DNA from 4 places in the Arthrobacter globiformis genome. Region 3 is predicted to be linked to each of the others. Evidence: riboswitches for the same ligand, from Rfam matches in the RefSeq annotation. Region 3 holds a riboswitch; each other region holds the start of a gene.

Region 1 (7,403 bases), 440 kb from region 3:
CGTGCGGCAGCGCGACGACAGAATCCAGATCGGTGTCCTGGAAGACGGCGTCCTGGCCGAGCATTTCGTCTCCAAGACGCAGCAGGACTCCCTGATCGGCAACGTCTACCTGGGCAAGGTCCAGAACGTTCTGCCGTCCATGGAAGCTGCTTTCGTGGACATCGGGCGCGGCCGCAACGCCGTGCTGTACGCCGGCGAAGTGAACTGGGAAGCCGTCAACCTCGAAGGCAAGCAGCGCCGCATCGAGAACGCGCTGAAGTCCGGCGACTCCGTCCTGGTCCAGGTCACCAAGGATCCGGTGGGCCACAAGGGTGCGCGGCTGACCAGCCAAATCTCCCTGCCCGGCCGTTACCTCGTGTACGTCCCCGGCGGGTCCATGACCGGCATCTCCCGAAAGCTGCCCGACGTCGAACGCAATCGCCTGAAGCGAATCCTCAAGGACCGCCTCCCCGAGGATGCCGGCGTTATTGTGCGCACTGCCGCCGAGGGGGCCTCCGAGGAGGAACTGACCCACGACATCAACCGTCTCCGTGCCCAGTGGGAGGGGATTGACAGCCAGGCGAAGTCCACAAAGGTCCTCGCCCCCGAACTCCTCTACGGCGAACCGGACCTGACCATCAAGGTTGTGCGCGACGTCTTCAATGAGGACTTCTCCAAGCTGATCGTCTCCGGCGACGAAGCGTGGGACACCATCGAGGCTTACGTCACCTACGTTGCCCCGGACCTGGTGGGCCGGCTCGAAAAGTGGACCAAGGACGAGGACATCTTCTCCGCCTGGCGCATCGACGAGCAGATTCATAAGGCGCTCGACCGTAAGGTCTTCCTGCCGTCCGGCGGCTCGCTGGTCATTGACCGGACCGAGGCCATGACGGTGGTTGACGTCAACACAGGCAAGTTCACCGGCAGCGGCGGCAACCTTGAAGAGACCGTCACCAAGAACAACCTTGAAGCAGCCGAGGAAGTTGTCCGCCAGCTGCGCCTGCGCGACATCGGCGGCATCATCGTCATCGACTTCATCGACATGGTGCTGGAGTCTAACCGCGACCTGGTCCTGCGCCGCATGGTGGAATGCCTGGGCCGCGACCGGACCAAGCACCAGGTGGCCGAAGTGACCTCCCTGGGACTGGTGCAGATGACGCGCAAGCGTATGGGCACCGGCCTACTGGAAGTCTTCGGCGAGCAGTGTGAGGCATGTGCGGGCCGGGGCGTCGTCACCCATGACGAGCCGGTAGAGCACCGACGCGCCAACACCGTGGCCGCTGAACACCACGTGCACCGTGCCGAGGTCCAGCCGCCGGCCCGTACAGAGCGGAAGCGCCGCCGGGGCAAGGGCGGACAGCCGTCTGCCGAGACTGCTCCGGCCGCCCCTGCAGCACTGCACCACCCCGAACCGTCGGAGGCGGAGCGCCACGCCAAGGCTGAGGCCACCCGCGCTGCCCTCGCCAACATCGCCGCAGCGGCCCACGCCGCACACCTGCATGAGGAAGAAGCAGCGCACAGTGCCGCAGCGTCGGGTGAGGCCGCCCGGCCCGCCGCACCCGCTGCCGCCGCGCCGGAAAGCCCCGTGGTGCACCGCGCTCCGGAAACGGAAAGCGTCTCCGGACGGCCCGGAGCAGTGCTCACCTTCGGCGGCGAGAAAGTGATTCTTCCGTTTGTCGATCACAGCGAGGAACCGGTCAAGGATGCGCCGTCCCTGACGCTGGACCGCCTGGAGGAAGCCTTCGCGCACCTCGGCGCTCCGGTTGCCCCCGCCGAAGAGGAGGAGGCCAAGGACGAGGCTCCCGCGCCGGTCCGCACAGAAGCCCAGCACCCGGAGGGTCAGCGGGCCGAAAGCCAGTCCGCGGGTAAGTCTGCGGCACGGCAGCCGGTGGAAAGCCCCGCAGCCCCGTCCCGCAGCCGCCGTCCGCGCCGAAACCGCAGTGCCAGCCGCGCCCAGGGTACAGCCAACGAGACATCCGTGGAACACCACGAGTTTGCTCCGGCTGCCGCCGCCGGGCACTCGCACGAGGCCAAGGCACCCGAAGCAGGCAATGCGCAGACGCCCAAGGCGGCTCCGCAGCCGGCCAGCGAACCGATCATTCTGGGGGTCGGGGTACCCGCCTCAGAACTGTAGGACAAGCGGACTCTGAGCTCCCCGGACTCCGGGGTGACTGACTTCCGAGCCCACCAGTAAAAGGTCCGGCACCGCGGCTGCGGTGCCGGACCTTCCTGGTTCCGGGCATTCGTCAGCCGGCAAAGGGCAGAAGGCAGAGAGCAGGGGTCAACGGCGCCCGCGGAAGCCTGTCGTAAACGCCAAATTTGGCGCCGCGCGCCGAACGAACCGCTAGGCTGGAGGACTGACACGGGGTGCCGCGCAAGGGCCGGCTGAGATCCAAACCCGTTGAACCTGTCCGGTTAGCACCGGCGAAGGGATGTCTTCCTTGTCATCTGCATCACTCCTGCCCGCACCCGCGGCCGCCGACAAGTCGCTTCTGGAAACCGTTGGGCCGGCCATTCAGACCTCCCGCGACGTTCCCCGGGTCCTGGCCATCGCAGGCTCGGATCCTTCCGGCGGCGCAGGCATCCAGGCCGATCTGAAAAGCATTGCGGCCCACGGCGGCTACGGAATGGCTGCAATAACGGCCCTCACTGCGCAGAACACCACCGGCGTGTGCGGCGTGCACGTTCCGCCGGCTTCCTTCCTGTCAGCGCAACTGGACGCTGTCAGCGACGACATCCACGTGGACGCCGTGAAGATCGGCATGCTGGGCGATGAACGTGTTATCGCAGCCGTCCGCGGCTGGCTAGAAAAGGTAAGGCCCGGCGTCGTGGTTCTCGATCCGGTGATGGTGGCTACCAGCGGTGACCGCCTCCTCCAGGAGTCTGCAGAGGCAGCCCTCCGGAAACTGCTGTCTCTGGCGCACCTGATCACCCCGAACCTGCCCGAATTGGCCATGCTGCTCGGGGAACCGGAGGCCGCGGACTGGGCCGCCGCCCTTGACCAGGGCAGGCGGCTCGCGGACCGGACCGGTGCCACGGTCCTCGTCAAAGGCGGGCACCTGAAGGGCTCAACCTGCCCGGACGCCCTCGTGAACACGGCCGGGCTGCTGTCGGCGGAGGTGGTGGAGGTTGCGGGCGACCGGATCAGCACGCGGAACAGCCACGGCACCGGATGCTCGCTCTCCTCGGCCATGGCCACGGCACAGGCGCGGCTGGGCGACTGGGAAGCGTCACTGCGGGTGGTCAAGCCCTGGCTGGCCGGAGCCCTCCGCACCTCCGGGCAGCTCGAGGTGGGCGCCGGCAACGGACCGATCAACCACTTCCACCACGTGACCCAGCCCGAGGGCAGGGGCGGGTTCGCGGAACTGCTGCGCGCCGAGACCGTTGCCGACCTGGAAGACATCTATGGCCTGGGCTTCATCCGTGGGCTTGCCGACGGCACCCTCGCGGAGAAGGAATTCGCGTACTACCTGGCACAGGACGCCATATACCTCAACGGCTACTCCCGGGTCCTGGCCAGGGCCAGTGCGCTCGCGCCAACCGAGTCCGAGCAGCTGTTCTGGGCGCGCTCCGCCCAGCAATGCCTGGAAGTTGAATCGGAACTGCACCGCAACTGGCTCAGCACGCGCATCGTGCAGCCGGGGCTGGGCCCGGTCACGAAGGCTTACGTCGATCATCTGCTGGCGGCTTCGGCGGGCGGCAGTTACGCGGTGCTGGTTGCCGCGGTCCTGCCTTGCTTCTGGCTGTACGCCGAGGTGGGGGAGACCCTGCATGCCGAATATGTGGCCGCCGGAGCACAGGCCGGGCACCCGTACGCGGAGTGGCTGCGGACTTACGCCGATGAGGACTTCGCTGCCGCCACCCTGCGGGCCATCGAAATCGCCGACGACGCCGGCCGTGCCGCGTCATCGGGGGAGCGCAAAGCGATGATCACCGCTTTCCGGCAGTCCTGCCGGTACGAGGTGGAATTCTTCGACGCGCCGAGTCGCCACAGCTGAGCGAAAGCGGGCCCCCTACCCGGTAGGATAGTCGCGCACGGCATCGGATGTCCGGAACAGCGGCCTGTGTGGCGCTTATCACGGACAACCCTCCGGTGCCAGCCTCATTTGCGGCCGACGACGGAATTAGCGTATTCTAGATCTTCGGTGCTTACGCCAACACTTGGGTTATGACCCGGGATCGTCCACTCGGACATGTTCCTGGGATAGCTCACGGATTCCCCCGGGGAATCCACGGCGTTGAGGCACAGCGAGAACCAGGCCAATTTCCGGACCCGGCTTCCGCACGCAAATTTAGTAATAAACGTCGAGAGAAGTGAGTTCCCAAGTGGTGTACGCGATTGTCCGCGCAGGCGGCCGCCAAGAGAAGGTTTCCGTTGGAGACTTCGTTACCCTGAACCGCGTCGCCGGTGGAGCTGGCAGCACCATTGAGCTGCCCGCGCTGCTCCTGGTGGACGGTGACAAGGTCACCTCCGCAGCTGCGGACCTGGCCAAGGTAACTGTTACGGCTGAGATCCTCCAGGACCTCCGTGGTCCTAAGATCGTCATCCAGAAGTTCAAGAACAAGACCGGTTACAAGAAGCGCCAGGGTCACCGCCAGGAACTGACCAAGGTCAAGATCACCGGTATCAAGTAACCACCGGTTACTGTTCAGGTTTCCCGCAGTCTCAAGAATTAAAGGCAGGCATTCCAAATGGCACACAAAAAAGGCGCGAGTTCCACTCGCAACGGTCGTGACTCCAACGCCCAGTACCTCGGCGTCAAGCGCTTCGGCGGCCAGGTAGTTTCCGCTGGCGAGATCATCGTCCGCCAGCGCGGCACCCACTTCCACCCCGGTGCGGGCGTTGGCCGTGGCGGCGACGACACACTGTTCGCCCTGCAGGCAGGCGCCGTTGAATTCGGCACGCGCCGCGGCCGTCGGGTCGTCAACATCGTTGCTGCTGCAGCTGCAGAGTAACAACAAGTTCTAAACCGGTGGAGCGGGCCATGATGGCTCGCTCCACTGTTCTTTTAACCGCATTACAATCGATTTGGACGTTCAGAACGGCCTGATCAGCAACAGAGGAGATTCAACGTGGCGAGCTTTGTAGACCGGGTAGTACTGCACGTATCCGGCGGTACCGGCGGCCACGGCTGTGTCTCCGTTCACCGTGAGAAGTTCAAGCCGCTGGGCGGGCCCGACGGCGGCAACGGCGGCAACGGCGGCGACGTCATCCTGCGCGTCGACTCGCAGACCACCACGCTGCTGGACTACCACCACGCACCCCACCGGCATGCCACCAACGGCGGCCCCGGCATGGGTGACTGGCGCGGCGGCAAGAACGGCGAAACTTTGGTCCTGCCTGTCCCCGAGGGGACCGTCGTCAAGACCAAGGACGGAAAGGTGCTTGCTGACCTCGTGGGGGAAGGCACCGAATTTGTGGCAGCGTCCGGCGGGATCGGCGGTCTGGGAAACGCCGCGCTGTCCTCGCAGAAGCGGCGGGCGCCCGGGTTCGCCCTGCTCGGCATCGAGGGTGACGCCAGCGATATTGTCCTGGAGCTGAAGTCGATCGCCGACATTGCCCTGGTAGGTTTCCCCTCCGCCGGCAAGTCCAGCCTGATCGCGGCTATGTCGGCCGCCCGCCCGAAGATCGCCGACTACCCCTTCACCACCCTCATCCCCAACCTTGGCGTGGTCCAGGCCGGCGACGTCCGTTTCACCATTGCCGACGTTCCGGGCCTCATCGAGGGTGCCAGCGAGGGCAAGGGCCTGGGCCACAACTTCCTCCGCCACGTCGAGCGCTGTGCCGCTTTGGTGCACGTTTTGGACTGCGGTACGCTGGAATCTGACCGAGATCCACTCTCCGACCTCGCAATTATCGAAACCGAGCTCGAAAAGTATGCGGTGGATATGAGCTACGCCGGCTCGGACGGCGAAGTTGTCCCGCTCAACCACCGCCCCCGGCTGGTGGCACTTAACAAGGTGGACCTGCCGGACGGCAAGGACATGGCCGAGTTTGTCCGGCCTGAGCTTGAATCCCGGGGCTACCGGGTCTTCGAAGTTTCAGCCACGAGCCATGAGGGCCTGCGCCAGCTTGGCTTCGCCATGGCAGAGATCGTCAAGGCCGCCCGCGACAGTGTGGCAGCCACGCCGCCGAAGGTGCACGCACCGGTGCTGCGGCCCCGCGCCGTCAACGAGTCCGGTTTCCGGATCCGCCGCGAGGAGAAAAACCTGGAGCCTCTGTTCCGCGTTCTGGGCGAGAAGCCCGTGCGCTGGGTCAAGCAGACGGACTTCACCAACGAGGAAGCCATTGGCTACCTTGCCGACCGCCTGGCCAAGCTCGGCGTCGAAACCGAGCTGTTCAAGCAGGGCGCCAAGCCCGGCGACACCGTGGTGATCGGTGAGGACGACGGCGTGGTGTTCGACTGGGAGCCGACCATGATGGCTGGCGCCGAGCTGCTGGCTTCGCCGCGCGGCACGGACGTCCGCTTCGCAGACATCGGCGACCGTCCCACCCGCGGCCAGAAGCGCGAGGAACAGATCGAACGGCGCGACGCGAAGGCAGCGGCACGGGCCGAGCTGGAAGCCGAACGCAAGGCCGGCATCTGGACCGAGTCCGTCAGCGCCCGCCGGGCTGCCCGGCCCCTCAAGGAGAGTGGACTGAACACCGAACATGAGGAGTGAACCCGCACACGTGACTGATACTTCCGCAATTGTCATCGAGGAACCCAAGACCGACGACCGCAGCATGCTCGCCAGGGCGCGCCGCATTGTCGTCAAAGTAGGATCGTCGTCCCTTACCAGCATCAAGGGCGGAATATCGGAGGAGGCGCTGACCGAACTTTCAGACGCGCTGGCCGCCAAGTGCAATGCGGGCACCGAGATCATCCTCGTGTCTTCCGGCGCCATCGCGGCCGGTCTCGCGCCGCTCGGTTTGGCGAAGCGTCCGCGTGACCTCGCCACCCAGCAGGCCGCCGCCAGCGTGGGGCAGGGACTGCTGATGGCCCGGTATACCCATGCGTTCGCCGCCCACGGCGTCACCGTGAGCCAGGTGCTCCTCACCGCCGATGACCTCATGCGCCGCAGCCACCACCAGAATGCATTCCGCGCCCTCAACCGGCTCCTGAACCTCGGCGTCGTGCCCGTCGTCAACGAGAACGACACCGTCGCCACCCACAAGATCCGTTTCGGCGACAACGACCGCCTGTCAGCCCTCGTGGCGCACCTGGTGCGCGCCGATGCACTGGTGCTGCTGTCCGACGTCGACTCCCTGTATGACGGCCCGCCCGCCCTAGGCGCAAAGCGGATACCCCAAGTGGACGGCCCGGAGGACCTCGACGGCGTCTCCATCGGCAAGACCGGCAAGGCCGGCGTGGGCACCGGCGGAATGCAGACCAAAGTGGAGGCGGCCCTGATGGCGGCCGATTCGGGCATCCCGGCCCTCG
Region 2 (7,403 bases), 1.1 Mb from region 3:
GTCAGCCCGTACAGCCGCCAGAGTCCGGCAGGGTCCCATTGGGCAACGATGCTTCGTGGCCGCAGTGCAGCGGCGGCCTGCCCGACGACCCTGCGTTCGCGATTATCGGAGTCAACAACGGGCGCGCCAACACTACCAACCCCTGCCTCCACCAGCAGCTTGACTGGGGGGAGGACGCAGCTGGCGGGACCGGCCAGCCCCGCCTTGCGCTCTATGTGAACACCGCGAATCCCGGGCTGCGCGGCTCCTGGTGGCCGGTGAACAACGAGTACGGCGGCAAGGCAGTGGCCAACCCGTACGGCACCTGCCAGGGCAAGGAGGACGCGGCGTGCGCCTACATGTACGGGTACGCAAAAGCCTTCGACGACGCATACCTTCGCACCATCTCCGACCCTGAGACGTACCTCTGGTGGCTGGATGTCGAGACGGGCAACAGTTGGTCAGGCGACAGGACGGCCAACCGGGCGGACCTAGAAGGCATGACCGACTTTTTCCACAGCATAGGGGCCAGGGTGGGCATCTACTCCGCGGCGCGGCAGTGGGGACAGATCGTCGGCGAGATCGGTTCAGCCAGCAGCCTCTACTCCCTGCCAAGCTGGCTTGCCGGGGCGCACACTGCCGCCGATGCCAGGAGCATGTGCTCCGCGGCGCCCCTCACCGCAGGCGGCAAAGTGGTCCTCACCCAGTTTGTGGCCGGAGGCTTCGACTACAACCACTCCTGCGTCTGACGCACACCGCGAACATTTAGACTCGGCCCATGGATCACACCTGCAGCGTCCGCAAGGCCGCCCCCGAAGACGCCGAGGCCCTGGCCCGACTCCACTTGGAATGCTGGCGCGAAACCTACACGCACCTGCTTTCAGCGGGCTTCATGGCCAGGCAAGGCGTGGAAGAGCGGCTGACCATGTGGCGGCACCTTCTGAACGGCCCATACGCGGCCCGTCAGTTCGTAGCGGACGACGCCGGGAAGCTGGTGGGGTTTGCCGGCTCGCTTCCGACCGAGGAAGGGCTGAGGGAGCAGACCGAGCTCTGGGGCATCTACCTCCTGGCCTCCCACCATGGCAGGGGGCTCGGCCGGGCGCTGCTCGAGGCTGCGATCGGGAGCGAGGCGGCTGCGCTGTGGGTCGCCGAGGACAACCCCCGCGCCCAGGCCTTCTATCAGCGCAACGGCTTCGTCTTCACCGGCGCCAGGGACACGATCGAAGACTGGGAAGGGCTGGCCGAGATCCGGATGGCGCGGCCGGCAGGGTTGGCACACCCGGCGGGTTAGGAGCCCTGCAGCCACACCATGTTCCACGTGCCGGCCCACAGCGCGGCAGCCACGGCGCCGGCAGCGACCAGCACTCCGCCGAGCACCACCCAGACGTCCAGCACACTGTAGGTGGACACGCGCGCCCAGGTCCGGCTGGCGCCGCCGAACCCGCGGGCCTCCATCGTCACGGCAAGCCGGGTGGCGCGGCGGATGGCCTGGACCAGGAGGCCGAAGCTCTGCCCCAGGGTGGCCCGCATCCGTTGCCACGGGTTGCCGCGCGATCCGACGCCTCGGGCGCGCCTGGCCATGCCGATGGTCTGCCATTCCTCGGCCATCAGGCCGACCAGCCTCATCGCGGCCAGGGTCCCGAGCACGAAGCGGTGGGGCAGCCGCGCCTTTTGCGCCAGGGCGTCCGCCAGGTCGGTGGGATCGGTGCAGCTCATCAGCAGCACCGCAGGCAGGGCAATGGCCAGGCCCCGCAGCAGAAAACCCAGCCCCAGCTGAAGGGAACCTTCGCTCATGGACCAGAGGCCGACGTCGAGCAGTATTCTCCCGCTGTCCGGCGACAGGATGGAGGTGCTCCAGCCGCCGACGGCGGCCGCGAGGATCAGGGGCCAGCCGCGCTGCCACAGCAGCGAGAAAGTCAGGCCGGCCAAGGGGAAGACCAGCAGCTCACACACCAGAGCAACCGACGCCGACATCCAGTCGATGGACAGCGCCAGGACGAGGGTGATGAGGAAGACCGCCGCAAATTTGGCCAGCGGATTGGCGCGCGTCAGTACCGCCCGGTTTCCGACAAGTATCAGCGCTTCCCTCATGTCACCGTCTGTTCTGACGTTGGTTCAGCGGGTCTGGGCTCGGGCCGGCCGCCGGGGCCCAACCGCAGCTCGGTGCCGCCGAGCACATGGGTGAACTCCTCGTCATGGGTTACGGACACCACGGCTGTGCCGGCGTCAAGCAGTTCGGAAAGGAATGAGGCAAGCTCCGCCCAGGTGTTGGCGTCCTGGCCGAAGGTCGGCTCGTCCAGCACCAGCACCTGGGGGTGCGCCGCCAGGACGGTGGCCACGGACAGCCTGCGTTTCTCCCCGCCGGAGAGGGTGTAAGGGTTGGCGTCCACGAGATGCGTGAGGCGCAGCCGCTCCAGCAGCTCATCGACTCGCTCTTCGCCGTGGCCCAGATGGCGGGGGCCGAACTGCAGCTCGTCCAGGACGCGGCCGGTGACGAACTGGTGCTCGGGCTCCTGGAACACCGTACCGATCCGGGCGATCAGCTGCTCCGCCCTCCACTTGTAGGGGTCAATTCCGGCTCCGCCGCTCAACTCAACAGTCGCGGACACCTTGCCGGCCACCGGCGGGAGCAGCCCGGCGAGAGTCAGCGCAAACGTGGATTTGCCCGCGCCGTTGGGACCTGTGACGGTGAGCGCTTCGCCTGCCCGGACCTGTGCCGTTACGTCCCGCAGCACCGGTTCCGGAGGCACCGAACGGAAGCCGCGGCGGCGTGGACGTTCCCGCGACACGGCGAGCTTTTCGGCCGCCAGCAGCAGCTGGCCGGTGTTATGTCCGGAGGAGGTCGGAACGCTGGCACTTGAACGGCGCCGGGTTTCGGGAACGTAGCCGGGGACCCAGACGCCGGCGGCGGTGAGCATCCCGCGGGCCTGTTCGAGTACCTCGTCCGGGGTCCCGTCGATCAGCACCGCTCCGTCCGCGGCGGACCCCGGCTGCAGGACCACGATCCGGTCCACCAGGTCTTTCCAGGCCGCGACCCGGTGCTCCACCACCACCAGGGTGGCCCCGGTCTTGTCGAGGCAGCGACCCACGGCGTCGCGGACTTCCAGGACGCCGGCGGGGTCGAGGTTCGCTGTCGGCTCGTCCAGCAGGATGAGTCCCGGCCGCATCGCCAGGATGCCGGCAAGCGCGAGGCGCTGCTTCTGGCCGCCGGACAGGGACGACGTCGGGTGGTTCAGCGGAAGGTGCGCCAGCCCGACGTCCTCCAGCGCTTCATGCACGCGGCGCCAGATCTCGTCGCGGGGCACGGACAGGTTCTCGGCACCGAAGGCGACGTCGTCACCGAGGCGCGACAGCACAACCTGGGTTTCCGGGTCCTGCTGCATGAGCCCGGCGCGGCCGCGCCGGGAACGGGGCGGCGCGCCGTCGATGAGCAGCTCTCCGCTCTCGTCCGCGTCGTCACGGCCGGGAGTCCCGGCGTCGTCCGCGGAACTCCCCGCAGCGGAACTACCGCCCGCGTCGCTGTCCCCCAGCACACCCGCCAGGGCGTGAAGCAGCGTGGACTTGCCGGCTCCGGAAGGGCCCAACAGCAGGACCCGCTCGCCGGGGCGGATGTCCAGGTCGAGGGCATGGACCGCGGGTTTGGTGCGGCCGGCGTGGCGCCAGCCCCAGCCGCGGGCGGTGACCGCGGCGGGGCGGACACCTCCGTCGTGTTGTCCGGGCATTAGGAGAAGACGGGCTCCGTGGCTGCCTTGCGGGACGCGAAGGAGCTCAGCACACCTGTCCTGGCCAGGCCGCGCGTGGCGATCCAGGACAGCGCGCCGGCAATGACCGCGCCGGAAATGGCGCAGAACACGATGTACGCGAGCTTGTCGCCTGCTGCGTAGGCGATGTTCCAGCCCCAGGGGGCGAAGGAGTCGTTGAGCCCGCAGAACAGTCCGGCACCGGCCCCCGCAAGCAGCGAGGCGGGCAGGTTGAACTTCCGGTACGCGAAGGCGGCGAACACGAGCTCCGCCCCCAGGCCCTGCAGAACGCCGGAAATGAGCACCGTGGTGCCGTACTGCGAGCCCATGAGCAGCTCGCCGGTAGCAGCCACACCCTCGCAGAACAGGGCCGCGCCGGGCTTGCGGATGATGAGCATCCCCAGGACCGCCGGAATCATCCAGCCGCCGGCGTAGAGGCCGGTCAGGGGCGCGGGTAGATGGCGTTGATGGGGGTGGAGATGAGGTTGGCGCCCTGGGACCAGGCCCAGAAGATGACGCCGCCGGCAACGGCGATGAGCGCCGCCACGACGATGTCCGCCACGCGCCAGCTGTAGCTGGTCTTCTTGATTGCTGCAGTTGTCATGATGGTCCTCCTGAGGAACAGGAGGGGAAAGCGTTCCCCCGGCTGCCGATGGCTGAGCCACCTGCTGCCGGGCACTCTGAGAACTCGACTCCCTTGCGCCGGTACTAGCCGGATCAGGTTCGAGGGTCTGCGGCGGTCCGCACTCTCAGCGCCCATCCGCGGTTGCGCTGGCAGTTGCCTTTGCATCCCGACGGCGGCGCTCCCCTGTCGTGATAAATCTGCCCTTGTGGGCTGATCCAGTTTACACCTCGCCCCGCCCGGAAACCGGGGGCCGCTGTCACAATGCGGAAGTTTTCATGCGGCGTCAGGACAGCGGCCCGAGTAGATTGAGGCCATGACGCAACAGGACTCCGGCAGCGCTCCCGTGCCCGCCTTTGACCCCGACTCCTCCGAGGAACAGCCGGCGGGAGCCTTGGACGCCCTGATTGGGCAGATCGAAGGGGAGATCGCTGAACTGCAGTTTCCGAGGTTCAGCAAGGACGATGCCCTGGCGCTGGGCCTGGAACTGGTGGAACGGGGCAAGGAGGACAACCTGCCCATCGCCATCGACATCACCAAGGGGGAGCAGGTGCTCTTCCATGTGGCGCTTGAGGGTGCCACCCCGGACAACGAAGGCTGGGTGCGGGCCAAGCAGCGGACTGCTGAGCGCTACGAGGAACCGTCGTTGCTGGTGGGCCTGCGCGGCAGGGTCGGCGGCGGACGGATCGAGGACAACGCCTGGTTCGACCAGTCCACCTACGCTGCCCACGGCGGAGCCTTCCCCGTTTATGTGCGGGATGTGGGTGTGGTGGCTGTGGTCACCGTGTCCGGGCTGCCGCAGAAGGCGGACCACGACCTCGTGGTGCAGGCGTTGCGGGAGATCCACCGGTCCATACGGCTAGGCTAAGGACAGACCAGTGTTCATCACGCGAGGAGTTCCGCAATGAGTTTCTTCATCAAACTGCTTGGCACAGGCATCAGCCTGCTGGCAGGGTTCGCCGGCACCAAGGCCGTCGACACCATCTGGGAAAAAATCACGGGCCGGAAGCCCCCCAAGGGTGACAAGGACGACGTGCCCACCACGCTGCGCACGGCCCTCACGTTCGCCCTCGTCTCCGCCTCCGTAAGCGCGGTCATCCAGGTGCTGGCCAACCGCGGCACCCAGCGGGCCATCACCCGCTTCGCCAAGACCCAGGACATCGTCTAGGCCTCCCTGCTGGTCGCGCCTGTCGAGACCAACCACCCCTGCAGTCCCCCCACACGGGGTGGGTTGCCCGCAGCCCCTTCCGGGCCGAGACCGGGTTTCCCCAAGCACGGCAGGCCATACTGCTTCCGTTCTGAACCTGGCAGTGCTGATGACCTCGGCCGGGCTCACAACAGCCGGACCCGGCGCCGCAACCTGCGGTGCCGGGTCCGTTCGCATTCTGCCCCGGCGGCCCACCTCATGTCGCTTGGAGGCCATGAGCATGGCTTGGCGTGAGCAGCGCGAGTCCCCCCACGCCGCCGTAAAAAGCCTTGCATGCCAAGGTTTTTCCAACCTGGAGCCCGAACGTTTTTCCAACCCCCACGACTTTTAGTGGATGCCATCAGCGTCTTTACGAGGAGACAAAAATGGTACCCACACCACCTTTCCTGTCAGCCCAACGCCTGACCCTCCGACATCGCGGCCCGAGCCCTGCGTCCCGTCGCCGCGGCATTGCTGCCGCAACAGCCGTCCTGCTTGCGGCGACAGGAGCAGGAGCCTCCTTGGCGGCAACCCTGGTAACCCAGACGAACCCGAACAAGCTGACCGCCGTCGGACCCGTCAACACCGAGTACGGCTTTCCGTCCTGGTACGAGGACAGCAACAAAACGCGCGTCGAGCTGTGCCTGGACGCGGAGAACCCGCTCTGCGGTTTCCTGCCCGGGGACATCCCGGACGAGACTGCACCCATTTCATTCCCGGGAAACTTCCCGGAAGAGGCGTTCTACATGCTCGCCGGCTCCGAGCTGGCCCTTCCCGGCGGCGGAAGGGCCGTCCTGGTCCTGGGCCTGGAGGCGGCCTTCGCCAACACGGTCACCGAAGGCGACCAGGTGGTCTTCGGCCGCCAGCGCATCGTCGTCAAAGGCGCCCCCGCCAACACCACCCTGACCTTCCAGCACCCCTACGGCACCATCACCATCGACACCGACGGCACGGGGGCCGGCAAGCTCGTCGAAGACATCTCGCCCGCAGCGGGCAACTTCACCACCGCCCTGAAGAGCAACATCGGCCCCTTCCTGAAATGGGACCCCGCCACCGCACCGGCAGCCCCCGAAGGTTACCTCGGAGATCCGGGTCAAGACCACACCGTCACCGGAAGCCCCACCGGCTACAACAAGTTCTCCGTCAACGGCGGCGGCCTCACCCTCGAAACCGACCAGTTCACCGTGCAGGGCAAAATCTCCACCAACCAGGGCGTCAACGGCGACAGCGCCGTCCTGAACGGCAACATGATCGACGTGTTCGCCAGCAGTGGCAACGACGCCCAGCTCCAGATCGACGGGCAGGCCGGGGCCTTCGAAACCACCCCCATGCTCAGCGACCCGGACACCGGCCGCTACTACGCCCGGATCCAGTTCACCGGAACCGCACCGGCCACCGTGAAGATCACCAACATCGGCGACAAGCCCGCCAGCAGCAGCCAGATCAGCGTCACCAAACCCAGCGGCATCAGCATCACCAAGGCCATCTACGACGGAACGAACCTGACCGTCGGAGCCCTCTCCACTGTCGGCTACCCGCTGACCGTCACCGGCGTGGGCACGCTGGATGAGCCGGCAGCCGGAACCCCATCCGAAAAATCCTGGCCAGTGAAGGCCCCACCGGCAACCGTCACGGTGAAAACCGCAGCCGGCGGCACCGCCACCCTGCCGGTGACCGTTTCCGGCGGCGCGGCAACCCCGGTCGGACTGGACCCGGTCACCCCCGCCCCGGACCCCGGACCCGTCGTCGACACCGGCAGCGGCTCCGTCCCCGGCGAAACACAGCCCGCGACGGCGGTAGCCACCGCCGCCTCAACCGCCATCACCCGCGGCGGAACCGCCCAGCTGGACGGCAGCGCCTCCACCGGCGCCGCCAC
Region 3 (7,403 bases):
CTGGGCGTTCCAGTCCTCCACCGGAAGCTGCGGCACTGCGACGATGCGGTAGCCGCCGTCGGGAAGCTGGACGATCTCCTGCTCCGGCATGTTCAGGCTTGCCCCGCCGCGGGCACGCTCCAAGTCCACCCGCTTGCACCCGACCTCGCACAGGAGCTGCAGCATGGGAGGGGCCGTGCCGGCATCCAGTTCTGCCTGGACCCCCTTGTAGTTGAGCTTGGCGCGGCTACGCACCATCGCCCGGCGCACCAGCACGGACGCCACCTCGGCGGCGGCGTCGAGCTCGAACTCCCAGACGAAGGCGGAGCACAGCTGCCCGGCGAGCAGGCTGCCGGCGTTCTCACTGATCACCTCCGGATGCAGCGGAATGCGGCCGTCGGGGGCGTAGAAGGTCTGCCCGCGGCGGCGGGTTTCGGCGTCGATCGCGCCGCCCGGCTGCACGAAAGACGGAACGTCTGCAATGGCATAGAGGATCCGGTATCCCTCGCCGAGGCGTTCGATGAAGAGCGCCTGGTCAAGGTCGGTGGACGACGGCGGATCGATGGTCAGGAAGTCCACCCCGGTCAGGTCCAGGGCCGGAAACTGCCGGTCCGCAATGGCGGCTTCAGCTTCCTTGAGCACATCCTCGGGAAATTCCCCTGGAAGCTCCAGCTCCGTCCGCAGCGCGCTCAATGCCTCCTCGAGCGCGTTGGTCTGCTCGTGGACGCTGGGCGACAGACGGTGATGTGACACGAAAATCAGGTTAGCCCGAATTGCGCCGTTAGTCTTGGATTATGGGCACTTCCTCGGCTGACACCGCTCGCTACGACCGCTTCGTCGCAGACCTGTTCGGCGTGATGGCATACGGCGAACTGTCCGCGTTCGAACGGCTCTCGTCCGACGCCCGCTACTCACCCACGCTGCACGACCGCGCCGTGCTCGGCAGGATCGCCGTCATCGAATTCCAGCACTACGAACTGGTGAGCGCCAAGCTGGCGGGGATGGGCGTTGACGTCGAACATGCGATGCTGCCATTCCAGTCCGCCGTGGACCACTTTCACGAGCGGACCCGCCCGGCGGACTGGTACGAATCCCTGATGAAGGCCTACGTGGTGGACACGGTCTCCGCCGATTTCTGCCGGGCCGTGGCCCGGTTTGTGGATGCCGGAACCCGTGACCTCATCCAGCAGATCCAGTCGTCGGAAGAGGCCACGGCCGTGCTTCGGGAACGGCTCAGTGGGGCGCTGGCGGACGACCCCCGGCTCGCGTCCAGGCTGGCGCTGTGGGGCCGCCGCCTCCTCGGCGAAGCGATCACGCAGGCCCAGCGCGTGGGCCACGACCACGCCTTCCTGAGCGAGCTGTTCGTCGAGTCGGAGCCCGGTGCCACGGACGCCACCGCACGCGAGCTGGTGCGGGGCATCACCGCCGAAGTCGCGGAGAACCATTCCCGGCGGATGGTCCAGCTGGGCCTGAGCGGGTAGCTCCAGGACTCGCCGCCCGCGGATCGGGCCGTCTCGGTTACGAGACGGCGGCCGGGTACGTTGCGTCGAGGGCATCGAGCAGTTCCGCCGCGGCTGCTGCCGGGTCTGACGCCTCGGTGATCGCCCGCACGACGACGATGCGGCTGGCTCCGGCCGCCAGGACCTGCTCCAAGTTCGTGCGGTCGATCCCGCCGATCGCGAACCAGGGCAGCAGCAGGCCGCCAACCCGTTCCTCGTTTGCGGCGCGAACGGCCTCCGCCGCGTAGCGCACCAGGTCGAGCCCGACGGCGGCGCGCCCGGGCTTGGTGGGGGTGGCCCACAGCGGGCCCACGCAGAAATAGTCCAGGCCACTGCGCCCGTGGGCAGCGCCGATGGCTGCATCCACCTGGTCCGTGCTGTGGGTGGACAGCCCGATCACCGTTGAATCGTGCAGCAGCTTCCGGGCGGCGCGGAGCGGCAGGTCCTTCTGGCCGACGTGGAACACCGGTGCACCGGCGATGGACGCGATGTCGGCGCGGTCATTCACGGCCCACAGCCGGCCGTGTCTGCGGGCGGCGGCATGCACTACTTCCAGCAGCTCGAGTTCCTCGGCCGCCTCGATGCTCTTGTCCCGCAGCTGGATGATGTCCACGCCGCCGGCGAACGCCGCGTCCACGAAGTCCGCAAAGTCCCCGCGGTCCTTGCGGGCGTCGGTGCAGAGGTACAGGCGGGCGGCGGTGTGGGCAGAGTGCACGGTCATGGCAACCACCTTAGTTCCTCTAAACTGGGCAGGTACCGCGGGAGCCCGTTGCTGCTGTCATAAAGACGCAGGGCTGAGAGGGCGTCAGAGCCGACCGCTTGACCTGATCCGGTTAGTACCGGCGTAGGGAAGGAATTCCATGAACCCTGAAACCAGCGGCGACGAATGCTCCGCGGGAGCCTTGGAGCCCGGCGCACTTGAGGCAGATGTAGCCGTCATTGGCGGCGGCGTGGTTGGCCACGGCATCGCCTGGGAGGCACGGCGCTCCGGCCGGTCGGTGGTGCTCATCGATGAAGCCCCGGGCAGCGGTGCAAGCTGGGCTGCGGCCGGCATGCTCGCCCCGGTCAGCGAACTGCATTACCAGGAGGAAGGGCTCCTGGAACTGATGCTGGAATCCTCCGCCAGATGGCCGGAGTTTGCGGCCACGCTCACAGCCGGCGAGGACGCCGGTTACCTGACGACGCCGACCCTGGCGGTGGGTGCCGATCCGGCCGACCGCCGGGCCCTGATGGACCTGCGGGACGTGCAGCGGGCCTACGGCCTGAACGTTGAACCGCTGACCATCCGGGAGGCACGTTCCCGGGAGCCGCTGCTCAGCCCCGCGATCTCCTGCGCCCTGGACATCCCGGCGGACCACCAGGTGGATCCGCGGAAGCTCGTCCGGGCGGTTGCTGCCGAGCTGGCCTGCCATGGCCAGGAGATCGCGGCAGCGGAGGGATACGCGGTGCGGGAGCACGCCGCCGGCCTGCTCTGGGACGGCGCGCGGGTCTGCGGGGTCCGGCTGGCCGGCGGGGGAACCGTCAGGGCGGCCGAGACGGTGGTGGCCAACGGCCTGGCCGCGGCGCACCTGCAGAACCTCCCGGAAGGCCTGCAGCTGCCGCTGCGCCCGGTTTACGGAGACATCCTCAGGCTCAGAGTCCCCGCACACCTGCAGCCCCTGCTCACCGCAACGGTGCGGGGCATGGTGCGGGGAGTGCCGGTGTACGTGGTGCCCCGCGGGGACGGCACGGTGGTGATCGGCGCCACCCAGCGTGAGGACGGTGTGCCGGGCACCAGCGCCGGGGGTGTCTACCAACTGCTGCGCGACGCCCAGGCACTGCTGCCGGCAGTCGCCGAACTCGAGCTGCTCGAAGCCACCGCCCGGGCACGGCCCGGCACGCCGGACAACGCCCCGCTGCTGGGCCGGGTGCCGGCCGGCGGGCAAGGTGCGGGCACGGACGTGGCGGGCCTCATCATCGCCACCGGCTTCTTCCGCCACGGCGTCCTGCTGACCCCGGCCGCCGCGGCGATCTGCCGCCAGCTCATGGACGGCAACACCGATCCGCGCTGGGCCGCCTTCCGGCCGGGCCGGTTTTCACCAGGGCTTCCGGGCCCACTGGGATCTGCCGCTGTTCTCAGCCCCGTCCCCGGCTAATCACCCCAAGGGACACCGCAAGCAGCGGGCACTGTCACGTTGACCCGCGTCACATCTGACCAGAACAAGGAACCAGCATGAACATCACACTGAACGGCGTTGAACAGGAAGTAAGCGAGGGCGCCTCCGTCACCTCACTCGTCAGCCAGGTCACGGGGCGCCAACTGGCCGCCAGCGGGCAGGCCGCCGACGGCCAGCGGCTGGGTGTGGCGGTGGCCCGCAACTCGGCCGTCGTGCCGCGCAGCCAGTGGTACGCCACCGCCCTCGCCGACGGCGACGAGATCGAACTTGTCACGGCAGTCCAGGGAGGATGAAGACGATGGCAGAAACAATGATTGAAACAACAGACAGCCTGGTCATTGACGGGGTGGAGCTGACTTCGCGGCTCATCATGGGCACCGGAGGCGCTCCAAGCCTGGACGGTCTCGGCGCAGCGCTGCTCGCGTCCGGCACCCAGCTGACCACAGTTGCGATGCGGCGCTACTCGCCTGCCGAAACCGGCTCGCTGTTCCAGCTGCTGGTGGACCACAAAATCCGCGTGCTTCCCAACACCGCCGGCTGCTTCACGGCCCGGGACGCTGTCATGACGGCGGAGCTGGCCCGTGAAGCGTTGGAGACCGATTGGGTCAAGCTCGAAGTCATAGCCGATGAGCACACGCTCCTGCCTGATGCCGTGGAGCTGGTGGACGCCACCGAGCAGCTGGTCAACCGGGGCTTCAAGGTCTTCGCCTACACCAATGACGATCCCGTTTTGGCGCTTCGGCTGGAGACCCTGGGTGCATCGGCCGTCATGCCGCTGGGAGCGCCGATCGGCACGGGCCTGGGCATCCTCAATCCGCACAACATCGAGCTGATCGTGTCACGGGCCTCCGTTCCCGTGGTCCTGGACGCAGGGATCGGCACGGCCTCGGACGCGGCCCTGGCAATGGAACTGGGTTGCGACGCCGTGCTGCTGGCCACGGCCGTGACCCGGGCCCAGAACCCCGCGCTGATGGCCGAGGCCTTCAAACACGCCGTGATCGCCGGTAGGCTGGCGCGTGCGGCCGGGCGGATCCCGCGCCGTGAGCATGCGTTGGCGTCGTCGGCCATGGAGGGCCGGGCGGAGTTCCTCTAAGTCCGGCCAATCCCTGCCGCTCCGGCGTGGGGCGGCTCAGCCGGTACTGCTAAGGAGCCAGTTGTGGCCGCCACGGACGACATTCTCACCCGACCCCAGATCGACGAAGCGCTCGCCGGGCTGCCCGACTGGCGCTACCGCCTCGGCGGGCTTGTCACTGTCTATAAGACGCCGACGGCGGCGGTCGCGCTCGAGCTGATAGCCGCCGTCGGGCGCGTGGCAGAGGACATGGACCACCATCCGGACCTGGACTGGCGCTATAACCGGGTGTTCATCCGGTTCAGCTCCCACGACGTCGGCGGCGAGGTGTCCACGCGGGACGTCCGCGCTGCCGCCTCCGTCAGCGACGCCGCCTCAGCGGCAGGTGCCGAGGCCCAGCCCGGCCTGTACCGGTCGGTGGACATCGGCATCGACACGGCTGACGCGGCGGAAATTTCCGAGGTCTGGCGCGTAGCTCTCGGCTACCGAAGGGGCCGGTCCGGGGACCTGGTTGACCCCTACGGGCGCGGTCCCGGCCTCTGGTTCCAGGAGACGCTGACGCCGAACGACAACCGCCTCCATCTCGACATCCACCGCTCCAAGGCCGAGTCGGCACCCGTACTGGAGAAGACCGCGGCAACCGGGGCGCTAATGAACAGTGACCACGCACCCAACTGGGTGGTGGTCACTGATGCCCAGGGGAACCGGCTCTGCCTGCACACCGAGGAAGGCCGCGGTCCGGACGTTGCCACCCCGCCGGAGTAGCGATCCGTCAGCAAGACCACTTTGTCGGAGACCAGATGACCTTCGAGGAGTCCTGGACACGGTCCTTAGTTTTCCCGGCGGGTCAGCGGCAGGCCCAGTACCTGTGCTGCAGGCGCTGGTTCTGATGCCTTGCAGCTGTCGCAGCAGCCGTCCGCGGCAGGCTCAGACGATGCTTCGCGGTCTTCACCGGGCACCGCCTGCGGGACAGTGCAGCACACGTCCCCGCGCCACGCGTTGACACCCTCACGGACGGCGATCGCCGCGATCACAAGGGCGGCGCCGGCGTCCGCCCACCACCAGCCCAGCGTGCTGTTCAGGACGAGGCCGATCAACAGGACGGCGGAGAGGTAGGTGCAGAGGAGCGTCTGTTTGGAATCAGCGACAGCTGTCTTTGAGCCCAGCTCACGGCCCGCCCGGCGCTGCAGCCAGGACAGAACAGGCATGATGGCCAGGCTCAGCGCGGCGATCACGATCCCGGGGGTCGAGTGCTTGGCCTCCCCGCCGCCGGTCAGGGACCGGACGGCGTCAACGGAGACGAAGGCCGCCAGCGCGAAGAAGGACAGGGCGATGATCCGCAGGGTGAGGTGTTCTCGCCGCTCAGGGTCCTTGGAGGAGAACTGCCATGACAAAGCAAGGGCGGAGGTGACCTCGATTACCGAGTCCAGCCCGAAACCAATAAGCGCGGAGGAGTCCGCGACGCCGCCCGCCCACAGCGCCGCCGCGGCTTCAATCACGTTGTAGGTGATCGTCGCCGCCGCGAAGACGCGGATACGGTGGTTCAGGACCGCCCGCCGCGCTGGCGCCAGTGACAGCTGCACCGCGCTCATGCCAGGCACGTCCCGTCAGGGGCGCAGCACGCCGGATCCACGGCAAGCACCACTCCGATCAGATCCCGGATGGCGTGACCCAGCCGGGCGTCGGCGAGCTCGTACCGCGTCCGCCTGCCGTCCGGGACAGCCACCACCAGGCCGCAGCCCCGCAAACAGGTCAAATGGTTGGACATGCTCTGACGCGACACCGCCAGGGCATCAGCAAGGTCAGAAGGGTAGGCTGGCGCATCGGCCAGTGCCAGCAGGACCCGGGCACGCGTCGGGTCAGAGACCGCGTAACCGAACCGGGCCAGCACCGGAGCGTGTGTCAGAGTCTGCATAGACTCACAGTACATCCGCTGATGTATTGAGCCAATGTTGTGCCACCGGCCACCCAGCAGGCCGACTTGGGACACATGCTGGACGTTTCATGACACGCGAAAACCAAAAGCGGAAAGCTTCCCCGACCTGAAAGCAACCGGCTTCTGGCAAACTCGGTCAGCTCGTTGGCAAGGGCTGTGATGAGAAATGCGGCGTGATAGGGGCTTGGTCGGTCGGGCTTGAAAGTCGCCAGGCACTCGGGTGCGTCGGCTCCGGCGCCCGGTCCTGACGCGATGGCGAAGCTTGCAATGACCGTCTCTCCGGTTGTACCTCGCCTTACGGGTGGGGATATGCTGCCGGGCTCGATTCCCTGTGTGTCTGTGCGGACTGCATAGGGGCCAAAGGCTTCGAGTTCCGCCCTCATGCGCTCACGCAGGGAGGAGTGCTGTGGGACGGAGTCCCTGCGCTCGTACTTTGATCCGCCCATGGCTCTGTTCTCCAATGAGCCGCTGCATGATGGCCATCCCCACTAGGGATTGTTCGGCAAGACAAGGAACTGCGCAGAGAGCTCGCGCCAGGTATGAGTCACGGCTTGACGAATGCAGAAGCATCTTAAAGGACAGTGACCACGCACCCGCTTGGGTGGTGGTCACTGAAGTCCAGGGGGCGTGGAGCCAGCCAGATCCTGCAGAGGCTAAATTTTCAGCGCTGCCGTCAGCCGCTGGGTGTCCTGCCTGGCGCGCGCCCGGCCCAAGTAGACCGCCACTGCCAGGGCAGCAGCCGTCCCGGCCGCCATGGGAAG
Region 4 (7,403 bases), 350 kb from region 3:
CTGCAGATCGTGCCGGGTGTTCCCACCCTGGTCCTCACCGGCGGCTGGGAGCCGCTGTACGAGGAAATCGCGGGATACCTGCGCGAGACCGGCGCCCTGCACCGCATCGCTGCGGGAGGGCACCGGCCCCACGACTCACCGGAGGGTGACCGCTACATCAGGTCATTCATCGCCGAGGTCAGCCGCCGGCAGCAGCCCCGCGCCTCCTGAGCAACGTTCCGCGCCCAGATCCGGCTGGCCCCCAATGCCAGCCGGACCTGGGCACGAACGCCGGTTAGTTGCGGGCTGACTCCGGAAGCCGCAGCTCCGGCAGGTACACCTTTCCGCCCGCAGCGAGGAACTCCTGGCTCTTCTCGCGCATGCCCTCCGCCATCTCGGCGAGGGCGGCCTGGGCTTCGGCGGAGCCGTACTCGTTCCGGATGTCCTGGCTGATCCGCATGGAGCAGAACTTGGGGCCGCACATCGAACAGAAATGCGCGGTCTTGGCAGGCTCCGCGGGCAGTGTCTCGTCGTGGAAAGCCTCGGCCGTCACCGGGTCCAGCGACAGCGCGAACTGGTCGCGCCAGCGGAACTCGAACCGGGCCTTGGACAGCGCATCGTCCCGCTCGTTGGCGCCGGGGTGCCCCTTGGCGAGGTCGGCGGCGTGGGCGGCGATCTTGTACGTGATGACGCCGGTCTTCACGTCGTCCTTGTTGGGCAGGCCCAGGTGTTCCTTGGGCGTGACGTAGCACAGCATGGCCGTGCCGTAGCGGGCGATTTCCGTGGCTCCGATGGCCGAGGTGATGTGGTCGTAGCCGGGAGCCACGTCCGTCACCAGCGGGCCCAGCGTGTAGAAGGGCGCACCCTTGCAGAGCTCCTGCTGGCGTTCAACGTTCTCACGCACCAGGTGGAACGGGATGTGGCCCGGCCCTTCCACCATGACCTGGACGTCGTACTCCCAAGCCCTCTGGGTCAGCTCAGCGAGGGTGTCCAGTTCGGCGAACTGCGCGGCGTCGTTGGCATCCGCCGTCGCGCCCGGGCGCAGCCCGTCGCCCAGTGAGAAGGCGACGTCGTACTTCGCGAAGATTTCGCAGAGCTCGTCGAAGTGGGTGTACAGGAAGTTTTCCTGGTGGTGGGCAAGGCACCAGCCGGCCATGATCGATCCGCCGCGGGACACGATGCCGGTGACACGGTTCGCCGTGAGTGGCACGTATCGCAGCAGTACGCCGGCGTGTATGGTCATGTAGTCCACACCCTGTTCGCACTGTTCAATGACGGTGTCACGGAAGATTTCCCAGGTCAGGGCGTTCGCTTCGCCATTCACTTTTTCCAGGGCCTGGTAGATCGGGACCGTCCCGATGGGGACGGGGGAGTTGCGGATGAGCCACTCACGGGTGGTGTGGATGTCGTCGCCCGTGGACAGGTCCATCACAGTGTCCGCGCCCCACTGGGTGGCCCACTGCAGTTTGTCCACCTCCTCAGCGATGGAGCTGGTGACGGCCGAGTTGCCGATGTTGGCGTTGATCTTCACAAGGAACGCCTTGCCAATGATCATCGGCTCGGATTCCGGGTGGTTGATGTTCGTGGGGATGATGGCCCGTCCGGCGGCGAGTTCGCTGCGGACCAGTTCCACATCGCAGTTCTCGCGGAGGGCCACGAAGCGCATCTCGGGGGTGATGACGCCCTGCCGCGCATAGTGCATCTGCGTCACGGTCTTGCCTTCCGCCGCCCGGCGGGGCACCGGCCTGGCGCCCTTCCATTCGGCGGAAGCCGCGCCGCGCCGCACGGCCGATTTGCCGTCGTCGAGCAGGTTGCGCTCACGTCCGTCGTACGGCTCCGTGTCTGCCCGCGCCTCAATCCACTCCGCTCGGAACGGCGCGAGGCCCACCACCGGGTCGCTGCCCGGACCCGCCGTGCGGTAAACGCGCAGCGGATCGTTCTGCTCGCCGTTCGGGGAAGGCTCCAAGGCGATTTCCGTTACCGGAACCCGTAGCCCGTCGCCCTCCAGATAGGCCAGTGAATGGGATTTCAGCGACTGCGTGACGGTGGCGGAACCGTTTTGGGCAGGGGTCAGCTGTGATTTCTGGGTGCTCAATTTACTGCTCACTTCCTTCGCCGGCATTACCCGGACAGGTTCAACGGTCGCAGGCTGCGCCAGCCTGATCTCAGCCCCTGCAGGGGCACCCGTGTGGTCGTAAACGAAGCTACCACAGCCCGGATTGTGCCCGCCTATCTGTGAAGGGGCCAGCCGGAAGGCCGGATCTCCGTAGAGGGAGCCGATTAGGCTGGAACCATGGCGCACATCATCGAATTCAGCGGACCCGTGCTCACTGCGGCGGATGAGGAACGCCGCGGGCTCTGGGCCGTGGACGGGAAGCTGACGTTCAATTCTCCGGGCCAGCGGCCGGACGCCGTCCTGGACGGCTGGGTCCTGCCCGGCTTCGTCGATGCCCACTGCCACATCGGGCTGGGCCCGGGCGGTGCCGTGGACGACGACGTGGCGTATGGCCAGGCCGTAACGGACCGCAACGCGGGCACGCTGCTGGTCCGGGACGCCGGAGCGGCCAGCGACACCCGGTGGCTGCAGCAGCGGGCCGACACGCCGCGGATCATCAGGGCCGGCCGGCATGTGGCCCGGTCCCGCCGGTACCTGAGGAATTTCGCGGTGGAAGTCGAGCCGGAGGGCCTCGTGGAGGCGGTGCGCAAGCAGGCGCGGGAGGGGGACGGCTGGGTCAAGCTGGTGGGGGACTGGATCGACCGGACCGCCGGCGACCTCACGCCGTCGTTCCCTGCCGCGGCCGTGCGGGACGCCGTCCGGGCCGCCCACGACGAGGGGGCCAGGGTCACGGCGCACTGCTTCGGCGAGGACACCCTGGACGAGATGCTGGACGCCGGCATCGACTGCATCGAGCACGCCACGGGCCTGCTGCCCCGGCACATTCCGCGGTTCGTCGAGCAGCAGGTGCCCATCGTGCCGACACTCATCAACATCGCCACCTTCCCGGACATCGCCAGCCAAGCAGAGCCGAAGTTCCCGCGGTATGCGGAGCACATGCGCGCACTGTGGACCCGCCGTCGCGAGCGCGTCCTGGAGGCCCACGAGGCCGGCGTCGAAATCTATGCGGGAACGGATGCCGGCAGCGTGATCCGCCACGGCCGCATCGCGGACGAAATCCTCGAACTTCACGCCGCCGGGCTCCCGGCACGTGCGGCGTTGGACGCGGCCTGCTGGCGTGCGCGCCGCTGGCTGGGGGCCGAGGGTCTGGCGGAAGGTGCGGACGCGGACGTGGTGGTGTGCCGGGAGGACCCACGCACCGTGCCGGAGACCATCCGCAGCCTCGCGAATGTGGTGCTCCGGGGAAAGATCGTGCATTAGGAATAAATTGAAGCTTCAAGTAATTTATAGATGTAGAGGCCACCGAAATCCGGCGGTCCGGACATTCGGGAGTATTCGATGACAGCAGCAGCCAGCAGCCAGGACTTGCTTCCTGCCGACCTCACCATGGGCACCGTCATGCTCAAGGTGGGCGACATGAAGCTCATGACCGACTACTACCAGCGCGCCCTCGGCCTCGACGTCGTCGCCGAGCAGGACGGCGGCCTCTACTTCGGCCGGCTCAAGACGCCACTGGTGCACCTCGCTCCCGCTCCGGGCCTCAACATCCCCGGCCGCGGCGAGGCCGGCCTCTTCCACACGGCACTCCTGTTCGAGGACCAGTCCTCGCTGGCCGCCACCATTGCCAGCGCGGCCCAGTACGAGCCGCAGTCCTTCGTGGGCAGCGCCGACCACCTGGTGAGCGAGGCGTTCTATTTCACCGACCCGGAAGGCAACGGGATCGAACTCTACTGGGACCGCCCGCGCGAGGCGTGGTCCTGGGACGGCAAGAACGTGGTCATGGACAGCCTGGCGCTGCCGCCGCAGAAGTACCTGCAGGACCACCTCACGCAGCAGTCCGTGGATGGCCAGCGCGGCACCGACGCGGAGGTGGGGCACGTCCACCTGCAGGTGGGCGACGTCCAGTCGGCCCACGACTTCTACGTCGGGACTCTGGGGTTCGAAAAAACGGCGGGCTGGCACGGCCAGGCCCTCTTTGTGTCGGCCGGCGGCTACCACCACCACATGGCCATGAATGTCTGGAACAGCCGCGGCGCCGGCCCGCGCCGGGACACGCTGGGCCTGGGCGAGGTGCTCATTGAGGTGCCGTCCGGTGACGACGTCGGCGCGCTCGCCGACCGCCTCAGGGTCGCCGGAGTCGCATCGCACCACACCGGCGCCGAGCTCCGGTTCGAGGATCCGTGGCGCAACCGCCTCCGCGTCGCCGTGCGCTAAGTCGCATGAACGCCGTTGGGTTAGGCTGATTTCGAAGAGCCCCGGCCGGTACTGCCGCTGCCGGGGCATGCACCGCCGAACGAATGAGGACGAATCCATGGGCTTCACCGAAGTGTTTGTCGCCACCCACAATGACGCCCTCAAGCGTGCAGAAGCGCTGGCAGGCGGCGCCGCCGCCGGAGACGGCATCAGGATTGCCGGCATCAGTGATTTTGAGATCGAACAGCTCGGCGACCTCGCGGGTGCCGCGGTGCACGCCGCGGGTGCCGACTACGAACTGGCCATGGTGGACGTGGCAAGCGATTCACTTCTGGGCGTGCCAGCGGCGATGGTCCGGGCGCTGGCCGAGCTTCTCACGTACGAATCCGAGGGTGAGGGCAACGTTTTAGATGAGGTGGCCGAGCGCTGGGCCGCCGAGGATGACATGCCCTTTGATGCCGGGGAAGCCAAGAAATACGTTCAGCAGCTGGCAGAGCTCGCCGGCACCGTGGACGAAGGCACCAGGACCGGCCTCTACGTCTGGTCTTCCTAGGGCCGCCCGGTCTTCCCGGCAGCCCGCGAGGCTCCGTCCGCATGTCAAGTCGAAATAACGCGGACGATCTGGCACAATAAACAGGTACTCGATCTGCGCGGCCCCTCTCTCCGCGTCCGGATCCTGTCCTTTTCGAACCCCCAAGTACGGCCCGCCCCACGGGTGCAGAACGCGGGTTCAACCCCGTTTCAGAAACAGGAGTGACCACAAAAGTGGCCGTAAAGATTCGCCTTAAGCGCTTCGGTAAGATGCGCGCACCGTACTACCGCATCGTTGTCGCCGATTCGCGCACCAAGCGTGATGGCCGTGCCATCGAAGAGATCGGCAAGTACCACCCCACCGAGGAGCCCTCATACATCGAGGTCAACTCCGAGCGTGCACAGTACTGGCTGTCCGTCGGCGCGCAGCCGTCGGAGCAGGTCGCCGCGATCCTGAAGATCACCGGTGACTGGCAGAAGTTCAAGGGTCTGCCGGGCCAGGAAGGCACCCTGAAGACCAAGGCCGACAAGGAAGCATTCGTTGCTCCGGAGAAGGGTTCCGTGATCATCCCGGAAGCCATCACCAAGAAGGCCAAGGCATCGGAAGCCCCCGCCGAGGCTGAAGCAGAGACCACCGAGGCTGAGTAAGTTGCTGGCAGAAGCGCTCGAACACCTTGTCCGCGGCATTGTCGACTCCCCTGAGGATGTCAAAGTCAGTGCCAAGAACAACCGCCGCGGGGATACCCTCGAGGTGCGCGTTCACCAGGAAGACCTGGGACGGGTAATCGGACGCCAGGGCCGCACCGCGCGTGCACTGCGCACGGTCGTGGCGGCGCTGGCAGAAGGCGAGCAGGTCAGGGTCGACGTCGTCGACACCGACCGCCGCCGGTAACGCGCCTGCAACACTTGCCTTAAAGTCCGGCCCCTCCACCAGCTAACGGTGGAGGGGCCGGACTGCTTTGGGCCCGGATACGCACGAACATTCCGACGCCCGCAAAAGTCATAACCACGCATCAACACGCAGCCCAAAACAGAGGAACACATGCAGCTTCAGGTGGCCCGTATCGGCAAGCCCCACGGAATCCGCGGCGAGGTGACAGTCCAGGTGCTCACCGACGCGCCCGAGGACCGGTTCGTCCCCGGCACCGAGTTTGTGGTGGAACCCGCCTCCGCCGGGCCGCTGACCGTGCGCAGTGCCCGCTGGAACAAGGACATCCTCCTGCTCGGCTTTGAAGAGATTAATACCCGGAACGAGGCCGAGACGCTCCGGGGCGCCAAGCTGTTCATCGAGACCGAAGGGCTCGACGAGGACGACGATGAGGGCTGGTACGAACACGAGCTCGTCGGCCTCGAGGCCCGCGTCGGCTCCCGGGCCGTGGGCAAAATCACCGCCCTGAACACCATGCCGGTGCAGGACCTGCTCGTCGTCGAAACGACCGACGGCAAGGAAATCCTCATCCCGTTCGTGGAACAGATCGTCCCCGAGGTGAACACCGAGGAGGGCTACGTCCTGCTCACCCCGCCGGCGGGCCTGTTCGAGGTCAACGAGGAGAGCGCGGAGGACCCGGAGACCAGGGGCTCGGACTCGGCTGAGGAAGAGGCCGAGCCGGAGGCCAAAGCGTAGATGAGAATCGACGTCGTCAGTATCTTTCCCGAGTACCTGGCACCGCTGGAGCTGTCGCTCATCGGCAAGGCCCGCCAGGACGGGTTGCTGGACTTGAACGTGCACGACCTCCGCACCTTCACCACCGACCGCCATCGCACCGTGGACGACACCCCTTACGGCGGCGGCGCCGGCATGGTGATGAAGGCCGAGCCGTGGGCCCAGGCGCTCGAATCCGTGGCGGCTGCCCGGCCGGCCGGTGCAGCCAAACCCGTGCTGATCGTCCCGTCCCCAGCGGGGGAGCGCTTCAACCAGACGCTGGCCTACGAGCTTGCCGAAGAGGAGCAACTGGTGTTCGCCTGCGGGCGGTACGAGGGCATTGATGAGCGCGTCATCGAATGGGCCGAGGAGCACTTCACGGTCCGCCCGGTCAGCCTCGGCGACTACGTCCTCAACGGCGGAGAAGTGGCTGTACTGGCCATGGTGGAAGCCATCGGCCGGCTGCTCCCCGGAGTGGTGGGAAATCCCGAGTCGCTCGTGGAGGAGTCGCATTCGGACGGCCTGCTTGAGTACCCGGTCTACACCAAGCCGTCGGTTTGGCGCGACCGGGAGGTCCCGGCCGTCCTGCTCAGCGGCAACCACGGCAAGATCGCGCAGTGGCGCCGGCACGAGCAGTACCGCAGGACGGCGGAACGCCGTCCTGACCTGCTGCAGACGTTCGACGCCGGGACCCTGCCCCGCGCGGACCGCACCGCTCTCGCGGACCTGGGGTACGACGTCGTCGACGGTCACCTCCGGCGGAGGCCGGACGCCTGAGCGGTTCTACCGGTGTCCCATGTGGCACGGACGTCCCATAATTAACCAATTCGTGCCATTTGTGGCAAAATTAGTCCTTGTGTCTGCTGGGTCCGCACCTGCCACAGGGGGAGCGTAACCAACAGCAGGACACCCCGGTGCCGCCAACTAGTGGCGGGATTGGAC

What was found. A riboswitch is a leader RNA that binds a small molecule or an ion and turns the genes downstream of it on or off. The one in region 3 is predicted to bind thiamine pyrophosphate.
Region 1: another riboswitch for thiamine pyrophosphate. It lies ahead of thiD (bifunctional hydroxymethylpyrimidine kinase/phosphomethylpyrimidine kinase); the one in region 3 lies ahead of thiO (glycine oxidase ThiO).
Region 2: another riboswitch for thiamine pyrophosphate. It lies ahead of QFZ33_RS23610 (ECF transporter S component); the one in region 3 lies ahead of thiO (glycine oxidase ThiO).
Region 4: another riboswitch for thiamine pyrophosphate. It lies ahead of thiC (phosphomethylpyrimidine synthase ThiC); the one in region 3 lies ahead of thiO (glycine oxidase ThiO).

What each region holds. Positions count from the first base shown of each region.
Region 1 covers NZ_JAUSXI010000001.1:3,471,222-3,478,624, reverse strand. The annotation lists gene QFZ33_RS16110 (Rne/Rng family ribonuclease) at 1-2,113, shown strand, start outside; TPP riboswitch at 2,333-2,429, shown strand; gene thiD (bifunctional hydroxymethylpyrimidine kinase/phosphomethylpyrimidine kinase) at 2,412-3,977, shown strand; gene rplU (50S ribosomal protein L21) at 4,306-4,614, shown strand; gene rpmA (50S ribosomal protein L27) at 4,672-4,935, shown strand; gene obgE (GTPase ObgE) at 5,053-6,642, shown strand; gene proB (glutamate 5-kinase) at 6,707-7,403, shown strand, end outside.
Region 2 covers NZ_JAUSXI010000001.1:5,051,337-5,058,739, forward strand. The annotation lists gene QFZ33_RS23590 (hypothetical protein) at 1-728, shown strand, start outside; gene QFZ33_RS23595 (GNAT family N-acetyltransferase) at 758-1,270, shown strand; gene QFZ33_RS23600 (energy-coupling factor transporter transmembrane component T family protein) at 1,267-2,070, opposite strand; gene QFZ33_RS23605 (ABC transporter ATP-binding protein) at 2,067-3,701, opposite strand; partial or broken gene QFZ33_RS23610 (ECF transporter S component) at 3,701-4,323, opposite strand; TPP riboswitch at 4,396-4,539, opposite strand; gene QFZ33_RS23615 (heme-degrading domain-containing protein) at 4,658-5,209, shown strand; gene QFZ33_RS23620 (DUF4235 domain-containing protein) at 5,246-5,509, shown strand; gene QFZ33_RS23625 (hypothetical protein) at 6,049-7,403, shown strand, end outside.
Region 3 covers NZ_JAUSXI010000001.1:3,909,466-3,916,868, reverse strand. The annotation lists gene QFZ33_RS18165 (RNB domain-containing ribonuclease) at 1-732, opposite strand, end outside; gene QFZ33_RS18160 (ferritin-like fold-containing protein) at 774-1,460, shown strand; gene thiE (thiamine phosphate synthase) at 1,498-2,199, opposite strand; TPP riboswitch at 2,227-2,347, shown strand; gene thiO (glycine oxidase ThiO) at 2,339-3,613, shown strand; gene thiS (sulfur carrier protein ThiS) at 3,691-3,927, shown strand; gene QFZ33_RS18140 (thiazole synthase) at 3,945-4,727, shown strand; gene QFZ33_RS18135 (4a-hydroxytetrahydrobiopterin dehydratase) at 4,791-5,471, shown strand; gene QFZ33_RS18130 (cation transporter) at 5,537-6,298, opposite strand; gene QFZ33_RS18125 (ArsR/SmtB family transcription factor) at 6,295-6,621, opposite strand; gene QFZ33_RS18120 (hypothetical protein) at 7,296-7,403, opposite strand, start outside.
Region 4 covers NZ_JAUSXI010000001.1:3,562,824-3,570,226, reverse strand. The annotation lists gene QFZ33_RS16590 (alpha/beta fold hydrolase) at 1-210, shown strand, start outside; gene thiC (phosphomethylpyrimidine synthase ThiC) at 275-2,074, opposite strand; TPP riboswitch at 2,070-2,177, opposite strand; gene QFZ33_RS16580 (amidohydrolase family protein) at 2,273-3,355, shown strand; gene QFZ33_RS16575 (VOC family protein) at 3,434-4,309, shown strand; gene QFZ33_RS16570 (hypothetical protein) at 4,407-4,841, shown strand; gene rpsP (30S ribosomal protein S16) at 5,054-5,467, shown strand; gene QFZ33_RS16560 (RNA-binding protein) at 5,469-5,711, shown strand; gene rimM (ribosome maturation factor RimM) at 5,862-6,443, shown strand; gene trmD (tRNA (guanosine(37)-N1)-methyltransferase TrmD) at 6,444-7,238, shown strand.